Regions from separate parts of the Comamonas sp. Z1 genome, predicted to be linked through region 1. Evidence: predicted binding sites of a transcription regulator. Region 1 holds the regulator's gene; the other holds the start of a gene.
The links. Region 1 encodes FNR, which switches genes on or off when oxygen is low (the NO sensors DNR and NnrR bind a similar motif). Its sites were predicted from a motif close to TTGATNNNNATCAA; they were not measured.
Positions count from the first base shown of each region.

Region 1 (8,033 bases):
GGAAAAAGTCGCTCAAGCAGTTTCTCTGGATCGCTCTGTCTCTTTGGACAGGTTTCACCTTTGTCGGCTACTTCGTGCCCATCCGTGAGTTGGGTGTGGAGTTGATGGCCTTCCAGGGCAGCTGGCAGATTTTCTGGGTGGCGTTCTACGGTTTCGCCACCTACGGCAACGCCGGCTATATGCGCGAGCAGGTCTGCAAGTACATGTGTCCCTATGCACGCTTTCAGAGTGCCATGTTTGACAAGGACACCATGATCGTCAGCTACGACGCCGAACGTGGTGAAGCTCGCGGCCCGCGCAAGAAAGACGTCGACTACAAGGCACAGGGCCTGGGGGACTGCATAGATTGCAAGCTTTGCGTTCAGGTCTGCCCCGTGGGCATCGATATCCGCAAAGGGTTGCAGTACGAATGCATCGGCTGCGGTCTGTGCGTCGATGCCTGCAACTCCGTGATGGACAAGATGGAGTATCCGCGTGGCCTGATCCGGTTGACCACTCAGAATGCCGTGGCCAAGGCCTGGAAGCAGGTGCAGGTGATTCGCCGCATTTTCCGCCCGCGTGTGCTGATCTACTCGGCCGTGCTGGTGGCCCTCAGCGCTGCCATGATCGCCAGTCTGGTGCTGCGCGAGCCGCTCAAGGTCGATGTGATTCGCGACCGTGCTGCGCTTTCGCGCATCGTGGCGGGCGGCAAGCTGGAGAACGTCTACCGTCTGCAGATCATGAACGCCACCGAGTCCGAGCAGCGCTACCGTATCAGCGCCGTGGGCCTGGAGAATCTGGAAGTCGCATCCGAGCAGGAAGTGAGCGTTGGCCCTGCAGAGACGCGCGGCATTGCGGTGCGGCTGCAGATTCCGTATGGCTCAGCAACTCCCGGCTCGCACCCCGTACACTTCAATGTGGATGCAGTGACTGCCGGAGCAGGGCGTATTTCCGAGAAGACGGTGTTCCTGGTGCCGCGTTAATGCCAGGTCTTGACGGTCTTCGTGAGCCATCACGGAGGCCGGACAAGGGCACCGCCAATCGGCAACAATTTATGCCACCCTGCCGTGTGTGTCTGGGTGGTCAGAATTTTGGAAAGAGGTTTCATCATGTCGGCAGCACAAGCCAAGGTCTCGCAAACGGCCAAGATCATCCACCCCGAGGACGGCAAGCCCTGGTGGAAGTTTGCCCATGTCTGGCTCATCATCGCCGGCCCGGTGATCGTGGTGATTGCCGGCTTTGTCACCGCATACATCGCACTGAGCAGGCCTGATCCCGTGATTGACCCTGACTACTACCGCCATGGCATGGAAATCAACCAGCGCCTGAGCGAAAGTGAAAAAAGCCTGGCCCCAGCAGTCACCGGCCGCAATCATGCGGCCACGCCAGCCAAGGACCATCCGCTGGATCGCTGAGCGCTCCGGCGCTTGCTCCGCCAAGGTCGCTTTTGCGGCCTTTTTTGTTGCCGATATCAAAATCAGAGCGTGTTGCGCATGCTCTGCCTAACGTTGATGTAGAAGCAAATGGTTTTTTGATATCCAGATGGCGCAGGATGCTACTGAAAAGAGAGTGGTTCAGGGTTTCCCGCCACGGTGCATGCCCGCAGTCCTGCATGAACGGTCACCACTGTTGTGCAAAATATGACCAAGCCCACAGCCCAAGGAGAATCAGGATGGATGCTCGACGCTGGATGTGGATTGTTTGGCCGGCCTTTCTGGCGGCGGCAATCATGGAGATGGTGGTTTTCGCCTTTGTGGACCCGCTGGATGTGCACTGGCTGGGCTCCCCCCTGGACTGGTCGCGCCAGGCCATCTATACGGTCGCTTTTTTTGCCTTCTGGGTCGTGACCCTGATCGGAGGTGCGATGACGGTGATGCTGGGGCGCTCCGTCAGCGATCTCAATGGCGGCATCGTTTCCGAGCCTCTGCCCGATTAATTCGCACAGACAAAAAAGCCCGCTGTCCGCGGGCTTTGTCTTGAGAGTGTCTGTCGACTCGGTTCAGTTCTGGCATTGCTGGCTGTTGACGATGCGTTTGAGCGCCTCGGTATCCAGGATGCGCAGGTGGCGCTGCTTGACTTCCACAATGCCTTCCTCTGCAAATTTGGAGAAAGTGCGGCTCACGGTCTCGAGCTTGAGGCCCAGGTAACTGCCGATTTCTTCGCGCGTCATGCGCAGCACCAGTTCCGACTTGGAAAAGCCGCGTGCCGACAGGCGCTGGACCAGGTTCAACACAAAGGCCGCCAGGCGCTCTTCGGCACGCATGCTGCCCAGCAGCAGCATCACGCCATGCTCGCGCACGATTTCGCGGCTCATGACCTTGTGCACATGGTTCTGCAGGGCAGTGACCTCGCGCGAGAGCTGCTCCAGTTTGTCAAACGGCATGACGCAAACCTCGGCGTCTTCCAGGGCCACGGCATCACAAGTGTGGTGGTCGTTGACGATGCCGTCCAGACCAATGATTTCGCCAGCCATCTGAAAGCCTGTGACCTGATCGCGTCCGTCTTCGGTGGCCACGCTGGTCTTGAAGAAGCCGGTTCGTATGGCATACAGCGAGGTGAACTCTTCGCCATTGCGAAACAGCAGACCGCCGCGCTTGACCTTGCGGCGCGTGGCCACAATCTCGTCAATGCGCTCCATTTGTTCATCGTCCAGGCCCATGGGCATGCACAGTTCACGCAGATTGCAGTTGGAGCAGGATGCTTTGATGGTCTGAAGATTCATGGGCTTTTTGCAACGGCGCAGACAGACACGGAGTGGAGAGTCGCGCTGGTCATTGACCTCGTGGTTGAAGATGAGATGGATCAAATTGTCGCAGCACTTGCCTTGAGGTCTCTTGATTTTCATCAAGGACAGGGTGATTGCCTTGGGGCACATTGCCTGTATTCGTTCAAAAACATGCGCTTTTGCCTATTTTGGGCATGATTTTCAGGATCTGATTTCCATTGAAATCTGCTCTATACAGAGTGTGGGCGCACCCTAACTCCCAGTTATGACCGCAGTCACGCCTGAGTTGCTGAGCCGCTTTGATATCCCCGGCCCACGCTACACATCGTTCCCAACAGCCGACCGTTTTGTTGAGGCTTTTGGTGCAGACGACTACATACTGGCACTCAAGCAGCGCAAGACGCATTCTGGCTCGCGCGCTTTGCCCCTGTCCGTTTATGTGCATGTGCCGTTCTGTGAGTCGCTTTGCTATTACTGCGCCTGCAACAAGATCGTGACCAAGCATCATGAGAAGGCTGCCGAGTATCTGGACTACTTGAGCCGCGAGCTGGCCATGCATACCGAGCATTGCGGCAAAGGCCAGCTCGTAAGCCAGCTGCATCTGGGCGGAGGCACACCGACCTTTTTCAGCGATGCCGAGTTGCAGCAGCTGATGGTCTTGATGCGTGAACATTTCAAGCTGGATCCCGCGGGCGAGTACTCCATCGAGGTCGATCCGCGCACCGTCAGCAACGAGCGGCTGAGAGCTCTCAAGGACATGGGGTTCAATCGCCTGAGCTTTGGCGTGCAGGACTTTGATCCCGCGGTGCAGAAAGCGGTGCACCGCGAGCAGCCCGCCGAGCAAGTATTTGCGCTGGTGGCCGAGGCGCGCCGCCTGGGCTTTGTCTCCATCAATGTGGACCTGATCTACGGTTTGCCCAGGCAGACGCCCGAGTCTTTTGCGCGCACGCTGGCACAGGTCAATGAGCTGCGCCCCGATCGCATTGCACTGTATGCCTATGCGCATCTGCCCGAGCGCTTCAAGCCGCAAAGGCGCATCGAATCGGCAGACCTGCCCATGGGGCAGGACAAGCTGAACATGCTCTCCGGCGCAATTGATGCATTCATGGATGGCGGTTATGTCTATGTAGGCATGGACCACTTTGCGCTGCCTGACGACTCTTTGGCCATTGCCAAGCGCCAGGGGCGCCTGCATCGCAATTTTCAGGGCTACAGCACCCAGCCTGATTGCGATCTGATTGCACTGGGCGTATCGGCTATCGGCAAGGTGGGCGCGACCTACAGCCAGAACGTCAAGACTCTTGAAGAGTATTACGATGCCGTCGATGGCGGCATGTTGCCCGTGCAGCGCGGACTGGCACTTTCACGTGACGATCTGGTGCGCAGAGCCGTCATCATGTCCATCATGTGCCAGGGCTCCGTCCTGTATGAGCCCATGGAGCAGGCCTGGCTTATCAATTTCCGCGAATACTTCGCTGCGGAGCTGGATGCGCTGGCAGAGATGCAGCGCAACGGCTTGGTCGAGCTGTCCGCCGAGGGCTTCAAGGTCACTGGCCTGGGCTGGTTTTTTGTGCGCGGAGTAGCCATGCTGTTTGACCGATATTTGCAGGCCGACCGGAACCGCGCCCGCTTTTCGCGCATCATCTAGCGCATGTTGTTTTCGCTGGTCTGGACTGCTTTGATCATGGGGCTCGTGGGTGGGCCCCATTGTCTTGTGATGTGTGCTGCCCCCTGCAGTGTGGTCACAGCAGCGAAGCCTGTCGGCGGCGGGCAGCCAGTTGTCGTGCTCGGCCTGCAAAAACGCCAATGGCTGCGTACCAGCCTGTTTCATCTGGGGCGCATCGCTGCCTATGCCCTGCTGGGCGGGATCGCGGCCGTGGCTATGGAAAGCCTGGCCTGGCTGACCAGTCAGACAACGGCATTGCAGAGACTTTGGACGCTGATGCATGTGGCGGTCATGGCCTGGGGACTGGCCATGGTGGTGCAGGCGCGGCAGCCAGCCTGGCTGGAGCGGGCGGGGCGTTCCGTCTGGGTCAGGGTTCAGCCCTGGGTCACCGCGCCAGGCGGCAGTCTGGCAGCAGGCTTTGCCTGGGCACTGATGCCTTGTGGTTTGCTGTATTCGGCTGTGTTGGTGGCGGCCTTGAGTGGCGGCGCCTGGCAAGGGGCTTTGTCCATGGCAGCCTTTGCCGTTGGTGGTGCACTGTGGCTGCTGGCGGGTCCCTGGCTGTGGCAACTGGGACAGTCGCATGTCAATGCATTGCGGGCCAGATGGGGCACCAGAGTTGCAGGTCTGATGCTGATTGGCGTTGCGAGTTGGGCTTTGTGGATGGACCTGGTCTACAAACCCAGCCTTTGGTGCCGATAAGTCACACAAGAGGGGATTGTTGATGCTGTTTGCATCCCAACAGACCCTAGTCATGCTTGAGCAGTCATGGAACTGCGGAATAATGTCTTATCTTGTGTGTAGCGCTCAAAGTGAATCGTTTCGTTGCTATTGATATCGGACAACTGCGTATCGGCATGTATGTCCATCTGGAGACCGGCTGGTTGCGCCATCCGTTTCCCGTCAGCAGTTTCAAGATTGTCAATGACGAGCAGTTGCAGACACTTAGGACCCTGAAGCTCAAGGCAGTTCAGGTCGATCTATCGAGAAGCGATCTGGAGGAAGCGGCAGCACCTCCGGCCGCAGACCCTCAACCCGCTCCTGTCCCCCCTGAGAACGATGCGCATGCATGGCGTAACAGTATTTTGGGCGTGCAGTCCAGGTTTCTGGGCGCGGTTTCCGTATTTGATGACGTGCAGGCCTTGTTGCCTGTCAACCCCGAGAAGGCGCGGACAACGACGGATATGCTGGTTGCACAGCAAGTCGTCAAACTGGCGCAGGCTCGTGATCTGAGTTTGCATCTGCTCGCGGATACGGGGGGCGCCACCTTTGGCGTACATGGTGTCAACGTCTCCGTGCTGAGCCTGTTGCTGGGTAAGACGCTGGGCCTGTGCGATGACGTATTGACGGATCTGGGCACGGCGGCCCTGTTGCATGACATCGGCAAGCCGGGGCTTGAAATTTCCGCATCGGCCAATGCACTGAATCAGGGCACGGGCCGCACGCCTCTGCGAGAGACCGTGTATGCGCGTCATGTCGGAGAGTCGGTGGCATTGGCTCTATCCATGGGCTATCCTCCTTCCGTCACGACGGCCATCGCCCAGCATCATGAATGGGCCGATGGGTCAGGCTTTCCACTTGGCTTGCTGGCCGAAGATATGGACATTGCCGGACAGATCCTGGCGCTGGTCAATAATTTTGAGCGCTTGTGCAATCTGCCATTGCAAGGCAACGAAATGACGCCTCATGAAGCCATGGCTGCACTGTATGGACAGTATCGCCAGCGATATGCGCCCGATGTGCTCAAGGCATTCGTGCAGACCTTGGGGGTCTATCCGCCGGGCTCTTTGGTGGAACTAAGCGATGGGCGGATGGGCGTGGTGGTGTCTGTCAACACCAGCCAGTCGCTCAAGCCGCAGGTGCTGACCTATGACATGCAGGCGCCGCAGAAGCTGCGGTTCGTAGATTTGCTTGAATATGTGGGTTTGGGTATTCGCCGGGGCTTGACGCGAAATCAGCTTTCTCGAAATGCGTTAGAAGCTTTACAGCCGCAAAGGCGTCTTTGCTACTTTTTTGACAGTTCTGCAGCACCTGCTGCCGAGAAAGACCTCGCGTGACTTTGCAGCAGAGTTTTCTGATTGACCCTCTGCTTGCCTCCATGCTCGATGGTTTGCAGGAGGCGGTCTGGCTGCTGGATGCGCAGACATTGCGTGTCGTGCATGCCAATGCAGCCAGTATGCAGCTCACAGGCTACACGCCCGAGCAGGCGCAGGAGCAGTATGTCGATGTGCTGTGCGCCTCTCTGGTGCAAAAGGCGTTTTGGCAGGATGCCTCAAACTGGGTGGGTGGGGCAAAATTTCTCACAGAAATCTGTACAGCCAATGGTTCATTGACAGCTGTGGAGATGGCGGTGGGCTCCATCGCCCTGAATCCACGCTGGTTGATGCTCACCATGCTCGACCGCAGCGAGCAGTTGCGGCACGAGAGCGAACTGGACATGCTGCTTGCAGAGTTGCGGGCGACGCTTGAGTCCGCTGCAGATGGCATGCTGGTCTGTGATCTGCGCGGCGGCATTCGGGCATTCAATCACCGTTTCGCGGAGCTGTGGCAACTACCCGAACCACTGCTCGTGCAGCGAGATGATGCGGCCGTCTTTGCCCATTTGGAAGCGCAGACCATCAGCAGCGAGAGTCAGTTCACTCTTCTACAGGATGCGCAGGACCTGTCGGCTCCTGAAACCTCGGAGGTACTGCAGCTGCTCAGTGGCAGGGTTCTGGAGCGCCGCTCCGTGCCTCAGCTCAGCCGCGGTGTGGCGATAGGGCGTATCTACTCCTATCGAGACATCACGGTGGAATCCAGCTCGGCGACAGAACTGCGTCTGGCTGCAAGAGTGTTCGAGTCCAGCCTGGACGGTATCTTCATTGCCGATGCCAATGGTGTCATCGTTCAGGTCAACCCGGCTGGCGGGCAGTTGCTGCATGGCAAGGCGGTGCTGGGGCTCGCTGCCTGGACTCTGTTCGAGTCCGAGGGAGGGCCTGTGTCCGACCTGCTGGAGCTGGCCGCTGCGCGCTGGGATGTGGGCAGCTTCTGGGAGGGCAATCTTTGGCTCAAGCAGAGTGAAGGTCAGCGCTGCGCGGTCTGGTTGTCCTGGGTGGCATTGCGTGACGGCTATGGGCGTCTGGTACAAAGCATTGGCTTTATGCGCGACATGACCATGCAGCGCAGTGCCCAAAAGCAGATTGAGCAGCTGGCTTACAGTGATGCGTTGACAGGGCTGCCCAATCGCCTGAGTTTGAGCCGTCACGTGCAAGCCGCCATCACTGCGGCGCGCTTCACACAGCAGCCCTTCAGCATTCTGTTTCTGGATCTGGACCGTTTCAAGATCATCAACGATTCACTGGGCCATGACTTCGGCGACCGGGTGCTCAAGCTGGTTGCTCAGCGGCTGAGCGGACTGCTGCGCCCTGCCGATGTGCTGTGCCGTCAGGGCGGGGACGAATTTGTTCTCTATCTGCATGATTGCACGGGGGAAGGGGCTTCGGCCGTGGCCGCCCGTATTCTGGACGAAATGCGCCAGCCCTTCATGCTTGACGGTCTGGGCTTTTCCGTTCAGTGCAGCATTGGGGCTGCGCAATTTCCGGCGGATGGTTTGACGCTGGACGAGCTGATTCGTCAGGCCGATATCGCCATGTATCGTGTCAAGGAGCGTGGACGCGGCAATTTCAG
Region 1 is NZ_VOQT01000001.1:483,318-491,350, reverse strand. It holds gene ccoG (cytochrome c oxidase accessory protein CcoG) at 1-962, shown strand, start outside; gene FSY45_RS02175 (FixH family protein) at 1,089-1,394, shown strand; gene FSY45_RS02170 (hypothetical protein) at 1,652-1,915, shown strand; gene fnr (fumarate/nitrate reduction transcriptional regulator Fnr) at 1,979-2,701, opposite strand; gene hemN (oxygen-independent coproporphyrinogen III oxidase) at 2,970-4,352, shown strand; gene FSY45_RS02155 (sulfite exporter TauE/SafE family protein) at 4,356-5,069, shown strand; gene FSY45_RS02150 (HD-GYP domain-containing protein) at 5,180-6,424, shown strand; gene FSY45_RS02145 (bifunctional diguanylate cyclase/phosphodiesterase) at 6,421-8,033, shown strand, end outside.

Region 2 (8,033 bases), on a different contig from region 1:
TCGATCAAGACCGCGACCCTGAACACCGTGACGGCCGCCAAGGCCTGCGGCGGTGATGTGCATGTGCTGGTGGTTGGCGAAGGTGCAGCCGCTGCAGCAGCCGCTGCCGCCCAGATTGCCGGTGTCTCCAAGGTCATCCATGCCGACGGCGCCAGCCTCAAGGACGGCCTGGCCGAGAACGTCGCCGCCCAGGTGCTGGCCATCGCCGGCAACTACAGCCACATCCTGTTCCCCTCGACCGCCTCGGGCAAGAACGTGGCGCCCCGCGTGGCCGCCAAGCTGGACGTGGCCCAGATCAGCGACATCACCAAGGTCGACTCCGCCGACACCTTCGAGCGCCCCATCTATGCGGGCAACGCCATTGCCACCGTGCAGTCCGCCGATGCCGTCAAGGTCATCACCGTGCGTACCACCGGCTTTGACGCAGCAGCTGCCACTGGCGGCTCGGCGGCCGTGGAAACGGCGGCAGCCGTGGCTGACAGCGGCAAGAGCGCCTTTGTGGGCCGCGAAGTGACCAAGAGCGATCGTCCCGAGCTGACGGCAGCCAAGATCATCGTCTCCGGTGGCCGTGCTCTGGGCTCGGCCGAGAAGTTCACCGAAGTGATCACTCCCCTGGCCGACAAGCTGGGTGCGGCCATCGGTGCCAGCCGTGCGGCCGTTGATGCGGGCTACGCGCCCAACGACCTGCAAGTGGGCCAGACGGGCAAGATCGTGGCGCCCCAGCTGTACATTGCCTGCGGCATCTCGGGGGCGATCCAGCATCTGGCGGGCATGAAGGATTCCAAGGTGATCGTGGCGATCAACAAGGACCCCGAAGCACCGATCTTCTCGGTGGCCGATTACGGTCTGGAAGCCGATCTGTTCACGGCCGTGCCCGAACTGGTCAACGCGCTGTAATTTGGCGCACATCAAAAGAGGGGCTTCAAGCCCCTCTTTTTCCATGGGCGCCTGGCTCGTACAGGTCAGGTCATCAACAATAATTCGGCAGCTGCATGGGCGCTTCAGACCCACTGCATTGATGGAGAGGGAGACGCTGAATGAATCGCAAGCATTGGGTGTTGGCGCGAGCCGGTTTGGTCGCGATGTGTGCAGGTGCTGCTTTGGTGGCGCAGGCCTGGACGGTTGGGCAGGTGGCCCCGATGTCGGGGGCCGAAGCCAGTCAGGGGCGGGCCTATGCGCAGGGCATGCGTCTGTACTTTGACCAGATCAACAAGGCTGGTGGTGTGCAGGGCCAACCTGTGGAGCTGGCTGTGCTCGATGATGTGGGCCACCCTGAAGAGACCGTGACCAAGACGCGCAAGCTGCTGAGCGAATCCAAGCCCGTGGTGCTGGCAGGCTATTTCGGCAACCGCAATCTCTCGGCCTTGCTGGAGAGCAAGGCTCTGGATGGCTCGCAGATTCCGCTGGTGGGCTATCAGAGCACGGACACCCGTGTGCTGGCATCGCCGCAGATGTTCTCCACGCGTGCAGGGCTTGCCGAGCAGGTCGCAAAGATTTCCACCCACCTGGCCACCGTCGGCATCACGCGGCTGGCGTTGGTGTTCGAGGAGCGTCCCGATGCGCAGGAGCTGACGGCCTTGGTGATCAAGGCCGTGAACCCCAGCGGGGCCAAGCTGGTCGCATCGGCCATGCTCAAGAGCCGGGGTGGCTCGGACAAGGCTGTGCAGGAACTGCAGGCCGCGAAGACTTCGCCTCAAGCCATTCTCTTGGTGGCTTCCAGCCCTGCCACGGCGGCATTTGTCGAGGCATATCGCATGGAGGGGGGCACCGCCCAGGTCTATGCCACCGCCGAGGCCGATATCGAGCAGTTGGCAAAGCGTCTTCCTGTGGAGTACATGAGCGGTCTGTCGATTGCCCAGGTTGTGCCCAGTCCCTACAAGGTCTCGGGCAAGCTCAACAAGGAGTTTCGCGACGCGACGATTGCTGCAGGCAAGACCCTGGACGTTCCGGTGAGCTTTGCCATGATGGAAGGCTATGTGAATGCCAAAGTCATCGTGGAGGCCATGCGCCGAAGCCAGCCGGTGACGCCGGAAAAAATGAGTGCCGCCTTGCGCGGACTGGAGTCCTATGACCTGGGTGGCTACTGGGTGAACTTCAAGCCCGGGCAAGTGGGATCCAAATATGTGGACCTGTCCATCGTCAATGCCGCCGGGCGTGTGACGCAGTAAGAAATCAAGGCCTGACGCGGCATCGCGTTCAGGCCTTTTTTGTGGCCGCTCCCATCACGATGATCCTCCGGACACAGAGAAAGCAAAAACTGTTGCCCTGGGGACAGGGAGTGGCGCCATGGCAGGCGAAACTGGCCAAAGGCCAGTCGGACGGCTTCACCGTCGGCACAGGGGTGCAAACAGTGAGCCGTCCTTTGAACTGCTTCTGAAATAAGAGCTGCCGGCGTATCTGGAACAAACGCTGCAGCCCTTTTTATTTATAAAACAAAGAAGGAGACAACATATGTCCAAGCTGCCACCTGCCCTCAAAAAGCTGGCTCTGCCTGTCATCGGCTCGCCGCTTTTCATCATCAGCAATCCCAAGCTTGTCATCGAGCAGTGCAAGGCCGGTATCGTCGGCTCCATGCCTTCTCTCAATGCCCGCCCGGCCGAGCAACTGGAGGACTGGCTGGCAGAGATCACCGAGACTCTGGCGGCCTGGGACAGGGCCCATCCCGATCGCCCTTCGGCACCATTCGCCATCAATCAGATCGTGCACAAGAGCAATGACCGTCTCGAGCACGACATGCAGGTCTGCGCCAAGTACAAGGTGCCCATCATCATCACCAGCCTGGGCGCGCGTGAGGATGTGAACCAGGCCGTGCATGGCTGGGGTGGTGTGGTGCTGCACGACATCATCAACAACAAGTTTGCGCGCAAGGCCATTGAAAAAGGTGCCGATGGCCTGATCGCCGTGGCAGCCGGTGCTGGCGGCCATGCGGGTGTGAAGAGTCCATTTGCCCTGGTGCAGGAAATTCGCCAATGGTTTGACGGCCCTCTGGCGCTGTCCGGCTCGATTGCCACGGGGGGGGCGGTTCTCGCGGCCCAGGCCATGGGTGCGGACTTTGCCTATATCGGATCGGCCTTCATTGCCACCGACGAGGCGCGCGCCGTAGAAGCCTACAAGCAGGCGATCGTCGAGGGCAGCTCCGACGACGTGGTCTACAGCAATCTGTTCACAGGCGTGCATGGCAACTATCTGGCACCTTCGATTCGTGCGGCCGGTCTGGATCCGGAAAACCTGCCCGAATCCGACCCCAGCAAGATGAATTTTGGCGGCGGTGCGCAAAAGGCCTGGAAAGATATCTGGGGCTGTGGCCAAGGTATCGGTGCCATTGACAAGGTGCAGTCCACGGCGGAGCTGGTGGCTCGCCTCAAGCGTGAGTACGCCGAAGCCAAGGCAAGCCTGCTGGTTGCCTGAGGCAGTTCACTATCTTCTGTGCCAACGGCGTCTTCGGACGCCGTTTTTTATGGGCGGTTTGCTCGCTTGATGTTGCTCAAGCACGACTTGTGCAAGGGTTAACCCTTGTTAAATTGCTTCGGAGTTGATGCGTATCAATGTAGGCCTGGTCCTGCAATTGGCTTTTGCATATCAAGTCATGATGATTATCAAAAGAAGAGTAGTATTCCGTTAATTTCAGTAAATACTGAAAATTAAGAAATGCAGTACACCACTTCTTCCTCCACCGACAACCAGGTCGATACAGCACATGCCGAGCTGGCGAGCGTCATCCGTCGCCCCAGCGCGGGTGCTGTGTGGCAGGTGCTTGCCGGGCTGATATGGCTGCCGCAGGCAGCCTTGCTGGCCTGGGCTGTGCAACTCATGGCCAACGGTCAGGGCATGGCGGCCGTCTGGCCCATGGCGGCTGGCGTGTTGTTGCTGGGCTTGCTGCGAGCCCGGGCAGAAGGCCATGGCGGCATGCTGGCCAACCGTGCAGCGCGCGTGCAGCTCAGCAGCTTGCGCGCCCGGGTGGCGCAGTCGCTGGCTCAGACATCGCCGCTGGACAAGAGCCGCCCAGCTTCCGGCCAGGCCGCCAGTGCCATGGCCGAGCAGGCCGAGGCCATTGTTCCGTGGCTGGCGCGTTACCAGAGCGCGATGTGGCGTGTGCGTTTGCTGCCCTTGGTGATTTTGGCTGCCGTGGCCTTGCAGTCATGGGTCGCTGCTCTGATTTTGATGGTTGCCGCGCCGCTGATTCCGCTTTTCATGGCGTTCGTGGGCTGGCGTGCCAAGGCGGCCAGCGAAGAGCAGATGCTGCAGCTCGGTCATATGAACGCTTTCTTGCTGGACCGCCTGCGCGGCTTAAGCACGCTGCGTGCTCTGCATGCCGTGGAGCTGACGGGCCAGCGGCTGCGTGACCATGCCGAAGACCTGCGCACCCGCACCATGCGCGTGCTGCGCATTGCCTTTCTGTCTTCTGCGGTGCTGGAGCTTTTCTCGGCACTGGGCGTGGCCATGGTGGCCGTCTATATAGGTTTTCACCTGCTGGGCACGCTGAATTTCGGCGCCTGGGGCGACAAGCTCGGTCTGGGCCAGGCCATGTTTGTGCTGCTGCTGGCGCCGGCATTTTTCGAGCCTTTGCGCGATCTCTCGGCCGTCTGGCATGACAGAGCTGCGGGCGAGGCCGCACTGCAGACCTTGCAGAGCATGCAGGCGCAGTCCATGCAGGCGCAGTCCATGCAGGTTGTCGGTGCGCAGCATGCCGCTGAAGCATCTCCGGTCGATGAGCAGTCATGGCCTGGCCAGCCTGTGTCCGTAAGCGTTTCGGAACTCAAGGTTCAGGTGCCAGGCAGTGACTCCAGCCTCGCGCCGCTGTCTTTGCACATACAGGCTGGCGAGCATGTGGCGCTGTGGAGTCCCAGCGGCAGCGGCAAGTCCGTGCTGCTGGCGCAGATTGCCGGCCTTTTGCCGGTACAGCAAGGCCGTATCGAAGTCGACCGGCAAACGCTTGATGCCGGCAGTGCTACCCAGCTGCGCCGGCGCATGGCCTGGCTGGGTCAGTTGCCCCATGTCTTTGCCGGCTCGGCCGCGCGCAATATTGCGCTGGGGCGACGTTCTGTAGGACCTGAACAGATTGCCGAAGCTACGCAGCTGGCGGCACTTGATGAGGCCCTGGCGCATCGCCCCGGCGCAAGCCTGGGTGAGGGCGGCGCAGGCCTTTCCGGTGGCGAGGTGGTGCGTTTGGCTCTGGCACGTATTGCCGCGCAGACACAGGCCGGACTGCTGCTGGTCGATGAACCTACTGCTCATCTCGATCCCGAGACAGCAGCCCAGATCACGCAGTCTCTGCGCCATCTGGCCAGGGGGCGCACCATGCTGGTCGCCACCCACGATGCACAGCTGGCCGCTGCCATGGATCGCGTGATCGAGTTGCCGCTGCTGCGACCGGCGCGGGAGCCGCAGCCATGAAGATGCAAACCATTTCAATGCGCGAGATGCTGAAGCTGCTGGGCCAGATGGCGCCGCGCAATCTCTGGCTGGGAGGTGCAGCCCTGGCAGCGCTTACGGTGCTGATGGGCATGGCATTGCTGGGCTTGTCGGGCTGGTTCATCACGGCCACGGCACTGGCCGGGCTGGTGCCTGCCACGGCCCTGGTGTTCGATGTGTTCATGCCGTCGGCCGGCATTCGCTTGCTGGCCGTGGGACGTACCGGTGCCCGCTATGCCGAGCGCCTGGTGACCCATGATGCCACGCTGGCCGTGCTGGCCGCTTTGCGCCAGAGACTGTTCCTGAGCTGGGCTCGCCCGCAGGCCGCCCGCCTGCTGCTGCAGCGCCCGGCAAGGCTGTTGCAGCGTCTGACCTCCGATGTGGATGCCCTGGACAATCTTTATCTGCGCCTGCTGGTGCCCGCCGTAGCGGCGCTGGGCGCGGCCTTGCTGGCGGCTCTGGCCTACGGATTCATGCGCTGGTGGCTGGGCCTGTTGACCCTGGCGTGGCTGCTGCTGACTGGCTGGGGCATCGCCCTGTGGCATGGTTTGCGCAGCCGCAAGGCTGCCGTACGCCGTGCCGTGGCACTGGAGGCCATGCGTGCCCAAACCGTGGATCTGGTTGCAGGCCAGACCGAGCTGCTGATGGCAGGCCAGTTGCCTGCCCAGGTGCAGCAAGTGCTGCACAGCGATGCGCGCTGCGCCCTGGCCGATGAGCGGCTTTATCAATCCGAAGCGGCTGCCGCCCAGGCTTATGGTGCGGTGTCGGCCATTACCTTGAGCGCATCCGTGCTGTTGATGGCCTGGTTGATGGAGCAGGGCCGCATCAACGCGCCGGTTGCTGCGCTGGGTATTTTGCTGGCACTGTCGGCAATGGAGCCGTTTGCAGCTCTGCGCAGAGGGGCAGAACAGGCCGGGCGTACCTGGCTGGCGCTGCGCAGGCTGGCTCCACCGCTGGTGGCCAAGGCCGAAGCGGCAGAGAGTCCGCAGCAGCCTGTGCAGAAGCTGGCCGTCAGCCTGCAGTCTGTCCGACTGCGTCAATTGGGTCCGATAGACCTGAACGTGCGCCAGGGCGAGCGCGTGGCGCTGATTGGCAGCAGCGGCGCAGGCAAGACCAGCTTGCTGCATTTGATGGCGGGTGAGCTGCAGCCGGACGAAGGCGTGGTTCAGGCCCGCGGCTGCAGCTGGATGACACAGAGAACCGAGCTTTTTCAGGACAGCCTGCGCAACAACCTGAGGCTTGCCGATGCCAAGGCCGACGATGAGCAGCTTTGGGGCGTCCTGCAGGCTGCAGGTCTCAGAAGCGACGTCATGGCCCTGCCACAGGGGCTGGACACCATGCTGGGTGAAGGCGGCCTGGGTCTGTCCGGAGGCCAGTCGCGCCGGCTGGCACTGGCCAGACTGCTGCTGAGCCCAGACCGCTGCTGGCTGCTTGATGAGGTGACCGAGGGACTGGATGCCGTCACTGCTGCCGATGTGCTGAAGCGGTTGGTGCAGGCGGCTGAGAGCGGCGCGCGAACGCTGATTTTTGCCACGCATTGGCAGCGTGAGGCGAGCCTCGCCGATCGCATTGTGTATCTGCAGGCAGGACAGGTGAGAGCGCAGGCCTTGCGCGGCACCCCAGAGTTTGAGCGGCTGATGGCAAGGCTGCGACCCGATGCGCTGGGTGCTGTTGCACCGCAGTCCATATGTTTTTCCGATTGATTTTTGAAGTACCGAGAGAAAGGACCTGACCATGGACCTCGATATCGTCGATTTATCGCGACTGCAGTTTGCGATAACGGCGCTCTACCACTTTCTGTTTGTGCCGCTGACACTGGGCCTGTCCATACTCGTTGCCATCATGGAAACGGTGTATGTGATGACCGGACGAGCCATCTGGCGCGACATGACCAAGTTCTGGGGCGTGCTGTTCGGCATCAACTTCGCCATGGGTGTGGCTACCGGCGTGGTGATGGAGTTCCAGTTCGGCATGAACTGGAGCTACTACAGCCACTATGTGGGCGACATCTTTGGTGCACCGCTGGCGATCGAGGGTTTGATGGCCTTCTTCATGGAGGCGACCTTTGTCGGCCTGTTCTTCTTTGGCTGGGATCGCCTCTCCAAGGTCAAGCACCTGATCGTCACCTGCCTGATGGCCGTAGGCACCAACTTCTCGGCGCTATGGATTCTGGTCGCCAATGGCTGGATGCAGAACCCCGTGGGTGCTACTTTCAACCCCCAGACCATGCGCATGGAAGTGAATGACTTCTTTGCCGTGCTCACCAATCCCGTGGCGCAGGCCAAGTTTGTGCACACGGTGTCGGCGGGTTATGTCATGGCCTCGCTGTTCGTGCTGGGTATTTCGGCCTGGTATCTGCTCAAGGGTCGTCATATCCATCTGGCCAAGCGCTCGATGACGGTGGCCGCATCCTTTGGTCTGGCTGCTTCGCTGTCGGTGGTGGTGCTGGGCGATGAGTCCGGCTATCTGTCATCCGAACACCAGAAGATGAAGCTGGCGTCGATCGAAGCTATGTGGGAGACCGAGCCCGCACCAGCTTCCTTCACGGCCTTTGGTTTCCCCGACCGCGAGGCGCGCGAGACCCACTTTGCCGTGCACATCCCATGGGTCATGGGCCTGAT
Region 2 is NZ_VOQT01000033.1:362-8,394, forward strand. It holds gene FSY45_RS26415 (electron transfer flavoprotein subunit alpha/FixB family protein) at 1-897, shown strand, start outside; gene FSY45_RS26420 (ABC transporter substrate-binding protein) at 1,038-2,168, shown strand; gene FSY45_RS26425 (nitronate monooxygenase family protein) at 2,452-3,408, shown strand; gene cydD (thiol reductant ABC exporter subunit CydD) at 3,649-5,394, shown strand; gene FSY45_RS26435 (amino acid ABC transporter ATP-binding/permease protein) at 5,391-7,115, shown strand; gene FSY45_RS26440 (cytochrome ubiquinol oxidase subunit I) at 7,147-8,033, shown strand, end outside.
Region 2: a site for FNR is predicted at 3,533-3,546, ahead of cydD (thiol reductant ABC exporter subunit CydD). Genes of this name have one in related genera too.